3 regions of the Azospirillum sp. UENF 312511 genome follow, and region 2 is predicted to be linked to each of the others. Evidence: riboswitches for the same ligand, from Rfam matches in the RefSeq annotation. Region 2 holds a riboswitch; each other region holds the start of a gene.

Region 1 (5,395 bases), on a different contig from region 2:
GCATTTCCTTGATGTCGCAGAGATGGGCGTCGAGGCGGCTGAGGATGGCGTCGGGATCGTCGTCGGGCCGCAGGTTGCAGTCGGCGGCGACGCCGGATGTCCAGGCCAGATCGAGGATGGTCTGGCGCAGCGTGCCCAGCCGCCGCGGGTCCAGCCCGGTCGCCATCGAATATTCGTCGATGGCCGTTTCAAGTGCAGCGAGGTCGCCGTGCAGCCCGGCCTCGACCGGCGGCGGGGTCAGGTGGCCGATCAGGACCGCGCCCAACCGGCGGCGCGCCTGCACCCCCTCTCCGGGGTTGTTGACGATGAAGGGGTAGAGGCAGGGCAGGGGACCGGCGACGATCTCCGGCCAGCAGTCGGCGGACAGGGCGACGGCCTTGCCCGGCAGCCATTCCAGCGTCCCGTGCGCGCCCACCTGCACCAGCGCGTGGATGCCCAGGACATGGCGGAGCCAGAGGTGGAAGGCGAAGTAGCCGTGGCTGGGCGGCGTCTCCGGGTCGTGGTGCTGGGTGGTGGTCAGCGGACCGTGGCCGCGGCTCGGCTGCACCGCGATAGTGGCGTTGCCGCAGGTCAGCACGGTGAAGCGGAAGATGGTGCCGTCAGCCAGCGGGTCGGCCTGCTCGTCGCCCCAGCATTCTGTGATGCGGGCGCGGGCCTCGGCGGGGGCGAGGCGGCGGTAGTCGTCCAGGCTCAGCAGGGCGGTGGCGCCGCCGGTCAGCGCCTCCATCAGGGCGGCGGGGCCGGCGGGAAGCCCGTCCAGCGCGTAGCCCTCGGCGCGCAGCCGCTCCAGGATGCCGACGACGCTCGCCGGGGTGTCGAGGCCGACCGCATGGCCGATGCCGCCGCCCGGCCCCGGATAGTCGGACAGCACCAGCGCCAGCTTGCGCTCGGCCCGCGGCGTGGCGCCCAGCCGCACCCAGGCGGCGGCCAGATCGGCGGCGAAGGCCACCCGGTCGGGCACCGGGCGGATCAGCGTCGGAGCGAACTCCAGGTCGGGGTCCAGCGCCCCTTCGGCCTTGAAGGCGATGGCACGGGTCAGGATGCGCCCGTCCATCTCCGGCAGCACAACGTTCATGGCGAGGTCGGATGGCCCCATGCCGCGGGCGGAGCCGCGCCAGCCCTCCTCGGGCGTGGTGGACAGCACGGCCTGAAGCACCGGCGTGCCGTTGGCTTCCAGTGGCGACCCGTCCTCGCGCGCCGCCGAGAAGCCGGTCAGGTTCATCACGACGGCGGCGTTGCGGGCGGTCAGGGTGGCGCGCATCCAGGCGGCGCAGTCCGGTTCCTTCAGGCTCGCCACGAACAGCGGCAGCGGGGCGAGGCCGCGCGCGGCCAGCGCGTCGCACAGCGCGTGCACCGGCTCCAGGTCGCTGGCCAGCAGGTGGGAGCGGTAGAATACGACCGGCGCGCAGGGGCCGGTGACGTGGCCGGACCAGCCCTCATAGACGCCAAAGCGCGGCACCGGCGCCGGTTCGCGCCAAGGGCGGTCCTGCCCGGCCAGCGTGGCGGCGTAGGCCAGCAGGTTGGCCATGTTGTCCGGCCCGCCTTCGGTGAATCCACGCCACAGCCGTTGCGCCGCCTCGGCCGGAACGGTGCCGTAGCCCTCCAGGGCGGGGTTCGGCTGGGCGCAGCCGGGCAGCACGGCCAGCGCCACCCCGGACTCCCGGCAGGCGGCGGCGACATGGTCCAGCCCGTAGCGCCAGTAGCCCGCCCCGCCGAGCAGCCGCAGAACGACCAGCTTCGCCTTGCGGATCACGGACTCGACGTAAAGGTCCACTGACAGCGGGTGCCCCAGCCGCGCGAGATTCGCCAGCCGCAGGGTGGGCAACTCGTCACGGTGGCGCTTCCAGCAGGCGGCAAGCGCTGTCAGGTCGCTGTCGGAGAAGGACAGGACGACGAGGTCCGCCGGGCTCTGCCCCAGGTCCACGGCCTGGGGGCCGGCGTCGAGGTCTTCCTGGCGGGCGGCGAGTAGGTGCATGGCGAAAGTGCTTTACGAAAATCCCCTCTCCCCTCTGGGGAGAGGGTTAGGGTGAGGGGGTTGCGCGTGGCGGAACGCCCGGCGTAAGCGCAACCCCCTCACCGGCCCTGCGGGCCACCCTCTCCCCAGAGGGGAGAGGGTTGTGAAGGCTAAAAATCACCCCAGCGCCGCGGTCACGGCGTCACGGTCCAGGCCCGTCTCGCCGATCACCACCAGACGGCTGCGGCGCGGCTCGTCGGGCTTCCAGAAGCGGTCGAAATGGGTCTGGATGCGCGTTCCCACGCCCTGCACCAGAAGGCGCATCGGCTTGCCCGGCACGTCGATGAAACCTTTCAGGCGCAGCACGCCATGGGCGGCGGCGACCCGCTCCAGCGTCTTCGTCAGCGCCGCCGGGTCGGGCTGCGGGCCGAGTTCCACGACGAAGCTGGTGAAGTCGTCGTGGTCGTGGCCCTCCTCCTCGTCATGGTGGCTGGGGCGGTTGGCGAGGTCGTCCTCGGCCCCGGCGCCGACGCCCAGCAGAACCACCGGATCGACCTTGCCGTTGCTGGCGCGCAGGATCTTGGCCTCGCGCCCAGCCCCGCCCTCAGCCATGCCGCCCTCGGCCATGGCGGCGCGGATCAGGTCCTCGACCTTGGCCAGATCGGCGGCATCCACCAGATCGGTCTTGTTCACCACGATCAGATCGGCGCAGAGGAGCTGGTCCTCGAACACCTCCTCCACCGGGGTCTCGTGGTCGAGCTGCCCGGCCTCGGCGGCCTGGGCGGCCAAAGCCGCCGGATCGGGGGCGAAGCGGCCCTCCGCGGCGGCGGCGGCGTCGACCACCGCGACCACCCCGTCCACCGTCACCCGGGTCTTGATCGCCGGCCAGTGGAAGGCCTGGACGAGCGGCTTCGGCAGGGCGAGGCCGCTGGTCTCGATGATGATGTGTTCCGGCGGCTGCGGGCGGGACAGCAGCTTCTCGATGGCCGGGACGAAATCGTCGGCGACGGTGCAGCACAGGCAGCCGTTCGCCAGCTCGATCACGTCGTCCTCGGTGCAGGTCGGATCGCCGCAGGCGCGCAGGATCTCGCCGTCGATGCCGACATCGCCGAACTCGTTGATGATCAGCGCCAGACGACGCCCGCCGGCCTGCTCCAGCAGGCTGCGGATCAGCGTCGTCTTCCCGGCGCCGAGAAAGCCAGTGATGACGGTGGCCGGGGTCTTTCCGGCGGTCAGCGGGCCGGTGGTCATGATCTGGCTTCCTTGTCTCCGCCACACCCGGCGGATTAGATGAGTGTCGGTCCGGCGGCAGGTTTCCTGGCTTGCGGGTCGTCGTCGCGCCTCCCGCCTTCCCGGCCTGTCGGCCCGTGGCATGTCCGGAGGCCGACTCGCCGCACACAGTTGCGGGGGCAGCCGCGGCCTTGGACCCCATCCGGGTCCGCACCGCATTCCCTATTATCCCCGCGCCTTCACGGCGGCCGGGGCACCGTCGGAGGCGCAGAATTGCAGGCGGACCCCCGATTTGCAAGCGGCCATTTGGCGCCCGGAAACCGTGCCGCCGAACCCGGAGCGCTCCGCCCTTGCCGCCGTTGGTGTGTCGGAAGATCGGTACAGTCTGTCTGGAAAGCTGACACTCCGGACGGTATGGGGCACCCACAGTCTCATAGGGGGAAATAAACGATTTCAAGGGCTTGTTCGAATCTTCCGCAGTTGGCATGTTCTGTGCTTATATCAGCCTAACCAAAAACGCGGACCGGCAGACGACGCGGACGAACAGGGAGGGAAAAACGGCACCCATGGCCGACGACATCATTCTGGAAGCGCGTGGACTCTCGAAGGAGTTCAAGGGCTTCATCGCGGTGAAGGAGGTGAATCTCCAGGTCCGCCGCGGCACCATCCACGCGCTGATCGGCCCGAACGGCGCCGGCAAGAGCACGGTCTTCAATCTGCTGACCAAGTTCCTGACGCCGACGCGCGGCCAGATCCTCTACAAGGGACGCGACATCACCGCCATGAAGCCCGCCGACGTGGCGCTGCTCGGCATGGTGCGGTCGTTCCAGATTTCCGCGGTCTTCCCGCACCTCAGCGTGCTGGAGAATGTCCGCGTCGCGCTGCAGCGCCCGCGCGGCACCAGCTTCCATTTCTGGAAGCCGGAGGCCAGCCTGCACGACCTGCACGACCGCGCCGAGGAACTGATCGAGGCGGTAAACCTGACCCCCTGGGCCGGCCACACCGCCGCCGAGCTGCCCTACGGCCGCAAGCGCGCGCTGGAGATCGCCACCACGCTGGCGCTCGACCCGGAGGTGATGCTGCTCGACGAGCCGCTGGCCGGCATGGGCCACGAGGACATCGAAGGCACCGCCGCCCTGATCAAGCGCGTCTCCGCCGACCGCACCATCCTGATGGTGGAGCACAACCTGTCGGTCGTCGCCCACCTGTCGGACACCATCACCGTGCTTCGCCGCGGCGAAATCCTGGCGGAGGGCGCATACGACGTCGTATCGCGCAACCCGCAGGTCATGGAAGCCTACATGGGGACGGGTGAGGTGGGCCATGCCTGACGGCGCGACCGTGAAGACCGCGATGCTGGAGATCCGCGACCTCCAGGCCTTCTACGGCGAGAGCCACGTGCTGCACGGCGTCAACATCGACGTGCGCCAGGGCGAAGTGGTGACCCTGCTCGGCCGCAACGGCGCCGGCAAGACGACGACCATGCGCTCGATCATGGGCATCGTCGGCAAGCGCAACGGCTCGATCCGCTTCCAGGGCAAGGAGCTGATCGGCATGGCGCAGCACAAGATTCCCCGCCTCGGCATCGGCTACGTGCCGGAGGAGCGCGGCATCTTCGCCTCGCTCAGCGTGGACGAGAACCTGATGCTGCCGCCGGTGGTGAAGTCGGGCGGCATGACCGTGCCGCAGATCTACGAGCTGTTCCCGAACCTGCAGGGCCGCGGCACCACCCAGGGCACGCGCCTGTCGGGCGGCGAGCAGCAGATGCTGGCCATCGCGCGCATCCTGCGCACCGGCGCCGACCTGATCCTGCTCGACGAGCCGACCGAGGGGCTTGCCCCCGTCATCATCGAGCAGATCGGGGTGGCGGTGCGCAAGCTGAAGCAGCGCGGCTTCACCATCGTGCTGGTGGAGCAGAATTTCCGCTTCGCCGCGACCATCGCCGACCGCCATTACGTGATGGAGGAAGGCCATGTCGTCGACATGATCCCCAACGACCAGCTCGCCCAGAACATGGACAAGCTGCACACCTATCTGGGTGTCTGACCAAGTCACCCCCTCTGCCGAAAACACGCAAAACAAAGCCAATCGAAGGGAGTTCGAAATGCTCAAGACGTTGCTGTGCGGGACCGCATTGCTGGCGCTGACCGCCGGGGCCGCGCACGCCCAGGTCTCCAACAACGTGATCAAGATCGGCGTGATGAACGACCG
Region 2 (5,395 bases):
GGCGCGCAGGGTCCTGGCCGCACTGACCATGTTGGTCAGGGCCGGCAGCACCTCGGCCCACTGGCGGGTCTTGAGACCGCAGTCCGGATTGACCCACAGCCGCTCGGCGGGAATGCGCTCGGCCGCCTTCTTCATCAGATCGACGATGTGCCCTTCGGTCGGGATGTTCGGCGAGTGGATGTCGTAGACGCCGGGACCGATCTCGTTCGGGTACTTGAAGTCGTCGAAGGCGTCGAGCAGTTCCATGTCCGACCGTGAGGTCTCGATGGTGATGACGTCAGCGTCCATCGCCGCGATCGACGCGATGATGTCGTTGAACTCCGAATAGCACATGTGGGTGTGGATCTGCGTCTCGTCCGCCACCCCGTTGGCGGTGATGCGGAACGACTCCACCGCCCAGTCCAGATACGCCTGCCACTGGGACCTGCGCAGCGGCAGACCTTCACGAAGGGCGGCCTCGTCGATCTGGATCACGCCGACGCCGGCCTTCTCCAGGTCCAGCACCTCCTCCCGGATGGCGAGCGCCAGCTGGCGGCAGGATTCCGAACGCGGCTGGTCGTCGCGCACGAAGGACCAGTTGAGGATGGTCACCGGGCCGGTGAGCATGCCCTTCATCGGCTTGTCCGTCAGCGAGGCGGCGTAGGTGATCCAGTCCACGGTCATCGCCTTGGGGCGGCTGATGTCGCCGAACAGGATCGGCGGCTTCACGCAGCGCGAGCCATAGGACTGCACCCAGCCCGACTGGCTGAAGACGTAGCCATCGAGCTGCTCGCCGAAATACTCGACCATGTCGTTGCGCTCGGCCTCACCGTGAACCAGCACGTCGAGGCCCAGCGCCTCCTGCTCGCGCACGCTCCGCGCGATCTCGCCGCGCATCGCCTCGGTGTAGGCCACCGCGTCGATCGTCCCGGCCTTGAACTGGCTGCGCGCCTGACGGATCTCCTTGGTCTGCGGGAAGGAGCCGATGGTGGTGGTCGGGAACGTCGGCAGATTCAGGCGGGCGGCCTGCTTGGCGGCGCGCTCGGCGAAGGCGCTCTTGCGCCGTCCGAGCTGGGCGTCGATGGCGGCAACCGCCGCCTTCACCGCCGGGTTGTTGACCCGCGGCGAATGGCGGCGCGCTTCGATGGCGGTGCGGTTGGCCTCCAACTCGGCCGCGACGGCGGCACGGCCCCTATCCCATCCCGGGGTCAGCGCGGTCGCCAGAACCCGGATCTCCTCCAGCTTCTGCACCGCAAAGGCCAGCCATGAGCGGACCTCCTCATCCAGCTTGCGCTCGCCGGCGAGGTCGACCGGCACGTGCAGCAGCGAGCAGGACGGTGCGATCCACAGCCGCTCACCGAGCCTCTCGGCCACCGGCTCCAGCCAGTCGAGCGTTGCGTGTAGGTCGGTCTTCCAGATGTTCCGGCCGTTGACGACGCCCAGCGACACGACGCGGTCGGTCGGGAGGGCCTGGATCAGGGCATCGACCTCGTCGCGGGCGTTGATGGCGTCGAGATGGAGGCCCTGCACCGGTAGGGAGCAGACCAGTGGCAAATTCTCCTGGAGCTGGCCGAAATAGGTCGCCAGCAGCAGCTTGACCGCGCCGGTACCGAGATCCCGATAGGCCTGGGTGAAGGCGTCCCGCCACGCCGCTTCCAGCTCGGTCACCAGGATGGGTTCGTCGATCTGCACCCACTCGACGCCCTGATCGGCCAGGGCCTGCAGCAGTTCGGCGTAGACGGGCAGCAGGCGGGGCAGCAGAGCCAGCTTGTCCGAACCGTCCTTGGCCTTGCCCAGCGCGAGGTAGGTGACCGGGCCGATGATCACCGGCTTGGCCTTGACACCCTGCTCCTTGGCTTCAGCGAGTTGCTGCAGCAGACGGGAGGCGTCGAGGTTGAACTGGGTTTCGGCGTCGAACTCGGGGACGATGTAGTGGTAGTTGGTGTCGAACCACTTGGTCATCTCGCCGGCAGCGACGCCACTGCAGCATCCGCCGTGCTCTTCGGCACTATGGGCGGCGGTCTCGGCCGAACGGCCGCGCGCCACGCGGAAGTAATTGTCCAGGGCATCGCCATGGAAGCCCTTCACGCGCTCCGGCAGGTTGCCGAGCGTGAAGCTCATGTCGAGCACCTGATCGTAGAAGGCGAAATCGCCCACGGGAACGAGGTCGAGCGCGCCCTGGTCCCGCCAGTGGCGCTTGCGGAGGTCAGCGCCGACGCGGACCAGCTCGTCGCGGGAGGACGCCCCCTTCCAATAAGCCTCCAAGGCGAACTTCAACTCGCGCTTGGCGCCGATGCGGGGGAATCCGAGGGTGTGGGTCATTGCCATGGGGGGCGCCTTGAAAAGAGGGATCGGCGCGGACCATACGGAGTTCAGAACATGAATGAAAAATGGTATGATTTTATCGTTCGATAAATTTCATTCATGGATGAGGTGGACGGTATGGCGATCCTGGAGCGCATCCATCTCTCGATCATCCGCGAGGTTGATCGTCACGGCTCGCTGACGGCGGCGGCCAGCCATTTGAACCTGACCCAACCGGCGCTGAGCCACGCCATCCGCAAGCTGGAAGAGCAGCTCGGCGTGGATGTGTGGCACCGCGAAGGCCGCCGCTTGCGGCCGACCCAGGCCGGGGAATGGCTGCTGGCGGTCGCCAACCGCTTGCTGCCGCAACTGGCCCATGCTGAAGAACGCCTCCAGCAGTTCGCCCAGGGCGGGCGCGGGACCCTGCGCATCGGGATGGAATGCCATCCCTGCTATCAGTGGCTCCTGAAGATCGTCGCTCCCTACGTCGATGCTTGGCCGAAGGTCGACGTGGACGTCCGGCAGAAGTTTCAGTTCGGCGGCATCGGGGCCCTGTTCGGCCACGACATCGACATGCTGGTGACACCGGATCCGCTGTTCAAGCCCGGACTGTGCTTCGAGCCGGTGTTCGACTACGAACAGGTTCTGGTGGTCGGGCCGGGGCACCGTCTGCGCCATGCCGCCTTCGTCGAACCGCAGCAGATGGCGGACGAAGTCCTGATCACCTACCCGGTGGCGCCCGACCGTCTCGACATCTACACCCAGTTCCTGATGCCGGCCGGGATCAGCCCGAGGCAGCACAAGCCGATCGAGACGACCGACATCATGCTGCTGATGGTGGCCCACGGCCGTGGCGTCGCCGCCCTGCCGCGCTGGCTGGTCGAGGAGTATGGCGCCAAGTTCGACGTGAGCCCGGTGCGCCTGGGCCGGGACGGTGTCGCCAAGCAGATTTTCCTGGGCTTCCGCGAGGCGGACGCCGACATCGGCTATCTGCGGGGTTTCATCGATCTGGCGCTTGCCCATCGCGACGGTGGAACCGCCCAGTTGTAGCGGCAGGCGAAGCCGCGCCGGTCAGCCACCCATCCGCAAGCTGCCGATGGCGTTGCGCAGGCCGAGCGCAATGGTGCGGCGCTCGTCCGCATCCCCGCCCGGCGCCAGCCAATGGTCGATGCCGCCGTCCTGGTGCAGCACGAATTCGGCGACGCAGCGGTTCGCCGGTTGGCCGGCTTCCGCATGCGCCTGCTCGACCAGGGCGCGGGCGATCTCCCGCAGGGTGTCGGCCGCCGCGACCAGCCCGGCGGCGTCCAGCGGCTCCCTGGTTCCCCGCAGGGACCAGCGTCCCTCCGTCGCCGTCAGGACAAAGGGTGCCGACCGGTCGGCGGGGGTCGGCGTCACCGGACGGCGTCGGAACGCCAGACGGATGAGATTGGGTGGAACGGGCGTTGGTTGGACGGACATCGGCGGTGGCACCCCTCGCTCCCAAAGGGCAAGGATGGGACGGACGCCGACGCGGCACGGGAGACCTCCGGCGACGCCGCACCCGCCGGGACACCCCGCCCGACTCGCGTTCGACAGATCCGGCAGGTCTCCTGGCTCACGGGTCGTCGCGGGACCGTCCGGCCTTCCCGGTGCCGTCGTCCCGAACCGGGATGGGCACCAGTGGCGCTGAAACGGCGGACCCACTCTCCGCTCACAGTTGCGGGGGCAGCGCCGGCTTCGCCGTCATCCTCATGGCGAGGCGAACGGTTCACCGTCTTCCCTCTTAGCCCCGGACGCCCTGGGGCGAACGGGGACCGTATCCAGCGGGAACGGTAAGAGGGTGCACCCGGCGGCGTCAAGCGCGAGCGCCACGGCAAGTCCCTTTTGCAAAATTCGCAAGATTGCCCGCAGCCCTTCGCCAAATTTTGCCAATTTCCGCCTGATTCCCACGGGTCGTTCGGCGTATCTTGCAAATGTTCGGAACACGGATGGGAAGGAATCTCGCCAGCATGGACGACCGCCGGGACGATGCCGAGACGATCTTCGCCACCGAATTCCCTCCGGCCACGCGCGAGCAATGGCGGGTTCTCGTCGACAAGGGGCTGAAGGGCGCCCCCTTCGAGAAGCGGTTGGTCACCCGGCTGTACGAAGGCATCGCCGTGCAGCCCCTCTATACGGCGGAAGACTGGCCGGCCGCGGGCGATCCGTCCGGTTTGCCGGGCTTCGCCCCGTTCACCCGCGGCGGCCATGCCAGAGGCGCCGGACCGGACGGCTGGGACATCCTGACCGAACACGACGTCTCCGATCCCAAGGCGGCGAACGCCGCCATCCTGACCGATCTGCTGCGCGGCGCCACCGCCATCCGGCTGCGCCTCGACAGGCCGGACAGCCCCGGCATCGCCATCGACCGGCTGGACGATCTCGACCGCACGCTGGCCAACGTCTATCCGGAGATGGTGCCACTGTCGCTGGAGGCGGGAGGCGACGCAGTGGCCGGCGCGGCGCTGCTCGCCGCCCTGTGGCGCCGCCGCTCGGTGATGCCGGACAAGGCGCGGGGCGCCTTCAACGCCGATCCCATCGGGACTCTGGCCGCGGCCGACGCCCTGCCGGGCAGTCTGGAGGCGGCGCTCGCCGACACGGCGGCCTTGGCCGCCTGGACCGCCCGCAATTTCCCTCACGTCACCGCCGTCGGGGTGGACAGTTCCCCCTGGCACGACGCCGGGGCGACCGAAAGCCAGGACCTCGCCGCCGCCATGGCGACCGGGGTCGCCTATCTGCGCGCCCTGACCGCTGCCGGGCTGGACATCGACACCGCCTGCCGGCAGATCGCCTTCACCCTATCCGTCGGCTGCGACCAATTCCTCTCCATCGCCAAGCTGCGCGCCGCGCGGCGCCTGTGGGGGCGCATCGCCGAGGCGTCGGGCGCCTCGGAGTCGGCCCGCGCCATGCACCTGACCGCCCGCACGGCGCGGCGCATCATGGCGCGGCGCGATCCCTGGGTGAACATGCTGCGCACCACGGTGGCCGGCTTCGCCGCCGGGGTCGGCGGGGCCGACGCGGTGGCGGTGCTGCCCTTCGACGCGGCGCTGGGCGAATCCGACGACTTCGCCCGCCGCATCGCCCGCAACAGCCA
Region 3 (5,395 bases), on a different contig from region 2:
GCTACACCGCGCTGCTGCTCGGGCTCGGCGTGCGCGACCTGTCGATGGTGCCGCCGGCCATCCCCCTGGTGAAGCGGCGCATCCGCAAGCTCGACCTCCAGGAGGCCACCCGCCGCGCCCGCGTCATCATGGACCAGAGCGACAGCGGGCGGATCGCCGCCCTGCTGGACGACTTCAACGCCGTGGGCTGAGACGGCCTCTCCTTTTCGAAGGCGAGAGGACAGCGCTTGGTGACGGCGACGCCGGAGGAGTCGGCGGCGCCCTCGACGGAATGAGCCCGATCCACCGGACCGGGCTCATCCTCACGTGGAACGTCTTACTGGCCCTTGCCGTCCGTGGGCACCGCGGCCGCATCGCCGGAGGAGGCCGCGGTGGAACCGCTGGCACCCTTCGCCGGGCTGCCCGGCACCCACCAGCGGCGGGCCTCGCCGTCCGCGGCTTCCGGAGCCGCATCCGCGCGGGTCTTCAGCATCGAGAAGACGATGGAACCGCCGACCAGGACGGCCGTGATGCCCAGCGCCACCGCCGTCGGCATCTTGTAGATGTCGATCATCAGCATCTTGGCGCCGACCACCACCAGAACCAGCGACAGGCCGTATTTCAGGTAATGGAAGCGGTGGATGATCGAGGCCAGCGCGAAGTAGAGGGCGCGCAGGCCGAGGATCGCGAAGACGTTGGAGGTCCAGACGATGAACGGATCGGTGGTCACCGAGAAGACCGCCGGGATGGAGTCCACGGCGAAGACCAGATCGGTGAACTCGATCAGGATCAGCACGAGGAACAGCGGCGTCATCATCCGCACGCCGTCGCGCATCACGAAGAACTTCTGCCCCTCGTAGCCGTCGGTCATGCGGAAGCGGGAGCGGACGAACTTGACGATCCGGTTGTTCTCCATGTCCGGCTCGTCGTCCACCGACATCAGCATCTTGATGCCGCTGAAGATCAGGAAGGCGCCGAAGATGTAAATGATCCAATGGAATTCCTGAATCAGCGCCGTGCCCGCCACGATCAGCACGCCGCGCATCACCAACGCGCCCAGGATGCCCCAGAACAGCACCCGGTGCTGGTACTGCGGCGGCACCGCGAAATGCGTGAAGATCAGCGCGATGACGAAGATGTTGTCGACGCTCAGGCTGTATTCGATCAGGTAGCCGGTCAGGAACTCCAGCCCCTTCTGCGACCCTTGGAAATGAAAGACGCCGGCGGCGAAAATCATCGCCAGCGTGGAATAGGCCGCGCAGCGCATCAGCGCCTCGCGGCCGGAGATCACATGGGATTTCTTGGAAAATACACCAAGATCAAAGGCCAAAAGCACGCCAACGAAGACGGCGAAGCCGGCCCACATTAAAACGATCTGATCCATGGAACTGTCCCTTGCTTCATGCACTCCGCTCCCGCAAGCGGAGACGTCGATCGTCACATGAGCAGTCCGACATCACCGATGCGCCACGGCGGGACGCATCGGCCAGAGGGGCCCGGACTGGAATCGTGACCGCAAGGTCTGCGGTCAACGGACAAGCGCGCGCGACGGCTTTGCCGCGGCGCGCCAGAGCGCCCGCCTCCATCGTTTGCCGTGGAGACGTGGCGGTCGGTCAGGATGTTGGTTCGGTGCGGTCCATGCCGATGTCTCCCAAAGGCCCGTCGGGGACCGTCGTCCGGCGGTGGACCTTGTGGTGGAGCGGGACCCAGGGGGAAGATAGGGCCAGCTTCCGCAAGGCCGCGCCAAAGCGACGGCTCTATGGGAAGTCCGACATCACAGCGCCGGGCGACGCTGCCAGAGGGGCCCGGACCTCACCCGTCATGTAGTCAGGCCCCCGCGCGGCGACAAGAGGGGGGCGCGTCCTTTCCGGACCATGATCGGCGCGATGGCCGCAGGCAACGACACCAGCCGGTTGATCGCCCATGGGTTGCCGGCGTTCCGGTCCGGGAGCCGGCTTTGCGAATTCCGTGTCGCCCATGGATGATTCCGCACCGGTGGGTTGTTCGTAGCGATTGACGGTAATTCACGGCAGGACACCCACAATGATGCGGCGTTCCATTTTGCTCGGCTGCCTGCTGGCGGCCGGATTGGCTGGTTGCGGCCCGCGTTTCGAGACGGTCGCAAGCTATTTTCCACCCGTCAGCGAGGCGGGAAAGCTCTGTGTCGCCCAGTGCAAGCAGGCACAGACGATCTGCCAATCCGCAAAGGAGCTGGCCGTACAGACCTGCCGGGCCGAGGCGACGACCCGCGCCCAGGGCGAATATCAGGCCTATCTCCGTTCCTTGCCCAAGGACGCGGACAAGAAGAAGATCAAGACGTTCAGCGATTTCGACCGGAACCCCAGCTGCTACAGCAACCTCACCTGCTCCTCCGATTACAACGATTGCTACAAATCCTGCGGCGGCCGGATCGAGGCACAGACCTATTGCGTCGGCAATTGCAAGGAGATGGTGCCGCCCATGCCGGATGGGTCCGCGGTCGGGCCGAGAACCACACTCTGACGCCAGTCGGGCGAGGACGGGCGGATTGCGGCTTGACCGGAGCCGTTCCGCCCGCGTAGCTTCGCACCCGACGGTTGCCCGAAAGGGCTGAAAATGGGAACACGGTGCGGACCCAGCGGCGATTTGCCGTGCGAGGGTCCTACGCCGGGGCTGCCCCCGCAACTGTAAGCGGCGAGTCGTCCATCGGAATGCCACTGGGATCGCGATCCTGGGAAGGCGATGGGCCGACGATAACCCGCGAGCCAGGAGACCTGCCGTCAGTCGTGGTCACACGCGAACACGTTCGGGCGGGGTGCACCGAAGGTCGTCGAACCGGGAGTCCGTTCGCGGAGCGTCCGGGGGGACTTCGTTCGCGGTGACGTGCCACCGGCGTCCCGCCCGAGGTCTCAATGAGTGTCCGCGTTCCCCGCCTTCACCGGACGGCGTCCTTCGCCGCCCTTCTGGGAAGCCTTGCCCTTCCCGTGTCGGCCCTCCCCACGTCGGCCTTCGCCGATTCCACCACCATCACGACGCTTCCGCCGGTCTCGGTGACCGCCAACCGCGTCCCCACCGCCGCCGAGGAAACCGGCAGCGCCCTGACCGTCATCACCCGCGAGGAACTGGAGCAGCGCCAGACCCAGGTGCTGTCCGACGCGCTGCGCGCGGTGCCCGGCGTCGCCGTCAACCGCACCGGCCCTATGGGCACCCTGACCCAGCTCCGCATCCGCGGGTCGGAGGGCAACCAGACGCTCGTCCTGATCGACGGGATCGAGGTGAACGATCCCGCCGCCGGTTCCGAATACGACTTCGCCAACCTGCTGGCCGGCGACGTGGAACGCGTCGAGGTGCTGCGCGGCCCGCAGAGCGCGCTTTACGGCTCCGACGCGGTCGGCGGCGTCGTCAACATCGTGACCCGCCGCGGCGCCGGCGCCCCCCGGTTCGGCGCCGCCGTCGAGGGCGGGTCCTTCGGCACCGCCGCCGGGCGGGCCTCCTTCGGCACCGGGACCGACCGTTACGACCTGTTCCTCAGCGGCCAGGGCGTCACCAGCGACGGTGTGTCGGTCGCCGACAAGCGGCTCGGCAACCCGGAGAAGGACGGCTACCGCAACGGCACGCTGACCGGAAACGCCGCCGTCCGCCCGACCGAGCACAGCGAGATCGCGGTGACCGGCCGCTACACCCGCTTCCGCACCGACACCGACGGCTTCGTCGGCGGGCGCGGCGCCGTCGACGACGGGACCAGCACCGCCGGGGAGCAGTATTTCGGGCGCCTCCAGGGCAAGATCGCCCTTCTCGACGGAAAGTGGGAGCACATCGTCGGCCTGACCCATGGCCGCCAGCAGCGCGACTACCGCGACGACGCCAAGACGGTGACCAGCCGCTACGACGGGCGCAAGACCAAGGCCGACTACCAGACCAACCTGACGCTGAAGAGCGGCCCCGCCGACCATGTGCTGACCGCCGCCGTGGAGCATGAGGAGGACAAGGCGATCAGTCGCAGCGCCTTCTCCAGCTTCGACCGCTCCATCGGCTCCACCGGGCTGGTGGGTCAGTACAAGCTGGGCCTGTTCGACCGTCTGACCCTGACCGGCAGCGTCCGCCACGACGAGAACGACCTGTTCCGCGACGCCACCACATGGCGCACCACGGCGGCCTATCTGGTCGAGGAGAGCGGGACGAAGCTGCGCGCCTCCTACGGCACCGGCGTCAAGAATCCGACCCTGTTCGAGCTGTACGGCTACACCGCCACCTACGCCGGCAACCCGAACCTGAAGCCGGAACGGGCGCGCGGCTGGGACGCCGGCTTCGATCAGGCGCTGTGGGGCACGCGGGCCTCCGTGGACGGCACGTGGTTCGACCAGCGCATCCGCGACCTCATCACCGGCACCGGGCGGACCTCCGTCAACATGCCGGGCGAGTCCCACATCCGCGGCTTTGAGCTTGGCCTGTCGGTGGAGCCGATCGACCGGCTGACCGTCCGCGGCTCCTACACCTGGACCGACGGCGAGGATTCCACGGGGGCGGAGCTGGTGCGCCGGCCCAAGCAGCTCGCCAGCCTGAACGTCAATTACCGCTTCCTGGAGGACCGGGCGAACGCCAACCTCGGCGTCGTCTACAACGGGCGGTCCAGCGACTGGGCCTACGATCCCTTCTACAACCGGCAGGTCGTGAATCTCGCCCCCTACACGCTGGTCAACATGGCCGGGTCCTACGCGCTGTCCGAGGGGGTCGAAGTCTTCGGGCGCGTGGAGAACCTGTTCGACCGCCGGTACCAGGAAGTCTGGACCTACGGCGCGCCGGGACGGGCCGGGTATCTCGGGCTGCGGCTGTCGCTGTGAGGCCCACCTTTCTCGGGCTGGCCACCGCCCTCCTGCTGACCGCGGGAGGGCCGGCGGCGGCGTGGGAGGCGCCGCCGGCAAAACCGCCCAGCAAACCACAGCGCATCGTCTCCCTGAATCTCTGCGCCGACGAGCTGCTGCTGCGGCTCGTCGGGCCGGAGCGCCTCGCCGCTGTGACGTGGCTGGCGCGCGATCCCCGCACCTCCACCGTCGCGGCGCTGGCGTCGCGGGTGCCGGTCAATCACGGGACGGCGGAGGAGATCCTGCCGCTCAACCCCGACCTGATCGTCGCCGGGCGCTACACCACGCGGGTCGCGGTCGGGCTGCTGACGCGGCTGGACGCCCCGCTGCTGGAGCTGGACGTCCCGCAGAGCGTGGCGGGGGTGGCGGAGCAGATCCGCGGCCTCGCCCGCGCCGTCGGCGAGCCGGACCGGGGGGAGGTGCTGGTCGCCGACCTGCTCTCCCGCCTCGACGCCCTGCCCCCCGCGGCGCCGGGACCGCGCCCGACCGCGGTGGTGCTGCGCCCCAACGGCTTCGTCGCCGGGTCCGGGTCGCTGGTCGACGAGCTCCTGGCCCGCGCCGGGCTGGAGAACATG

What was found. A riboswitch is a leader RNA that binds a small molecule or an ion and turns the genes downstream of it on or off. The one in region 2 is predicted to bind cobalamin.
Region 1: linked by a shared signal. The riboswitch ahead of cobW (cobalamin biosynthesis protein CobW) and the one ahead of ACWPN7_RS28595 (hypothetical protein) in region 2 are both predicted to bind cobalamin.
Region 3: linked by a shared signal. The riboswitch ahead of ACWPN7_RS00350 (TonB-dependent receptor plug domain-containing protein) and the one ahead of ACWPN7_RS28595 (hypothetical protein) in region 2 are both predicted to bind cobalamin.

What each region holds. Positions count from the first base shown of each region.
Region 1 covers NZ_JBSNCG010000001.1:638,888-644,282, forward strand. Annotated here, with positions in the region: gene cobN (cobaltochelatase subunit CobN) at 1-1,975, opposite strand, end outside; gene cobW (cobalamin biosynthesis protein CobW) at 2,132-3,205, opposite strand; cobalamin riboswitch at 3,245-3,460, opposite strand; gene ACWPN7_RS02860 (ABC transporter ATP-binding protein) at 3,751-4,515, shown strand; gene ACWPN7_RS02865 (ABC transporter ATP-binding protein) at 4,508-5,230, shown strand; gene ACWPN7_RS02870 (ABC transporter substrate-binding protein) at 5,289-5,395, shown strand, end outside.
Region 2 covers NZ_JBSNCG010000005.1:36,412-41,806, reverse strand. Annotated here, with positions in the region: gene metE (5-methyltetrahydropteroyltriglutamate--homocysteine S-methyltransferase) at 1-2,301, opposite strand, end outside; gene ACWPN7_RS28600 (LysR family transcriptional regulator) at 2,404-3,333, shown strand; gene ACWPN7_RS28595 (hypothetical protein) at 3,355-3,678, opposite strand; cobalamin riboswitch at 3,846-4,096, opposite strand; gene ACWPN7_RS28590 (methylmalonyl-CoA mutase family protein) at 4,272-5,395, shown strand, end outside.
Region 3 covers NZ_JBSNCG010000001.1:66,233-71,627, forward strand. Annotated here, with positions in the region: gene ptsP (phosphoenolpyruvate--protein phosphotransferase) at 1-191, shown strand, start outside; gene ACWPN7_RS00340 (TerC family protein) at 317-1,363, opposite strand; gene ACWPN7_RS00345 (hypothetical protein) at 2,023-2,481, shown strand; cobalamin riboswitch at 2,536-2,754, shown strand; gene ACWPN7_RS00350 (TonB-dependent receptor plug domain-containing protein) at 2,871-4,799, shown strand; gene ACWPN7_RS00355 (ABC transporter substrate-binding protein) at 4,796-5,395, shown strand, end outside.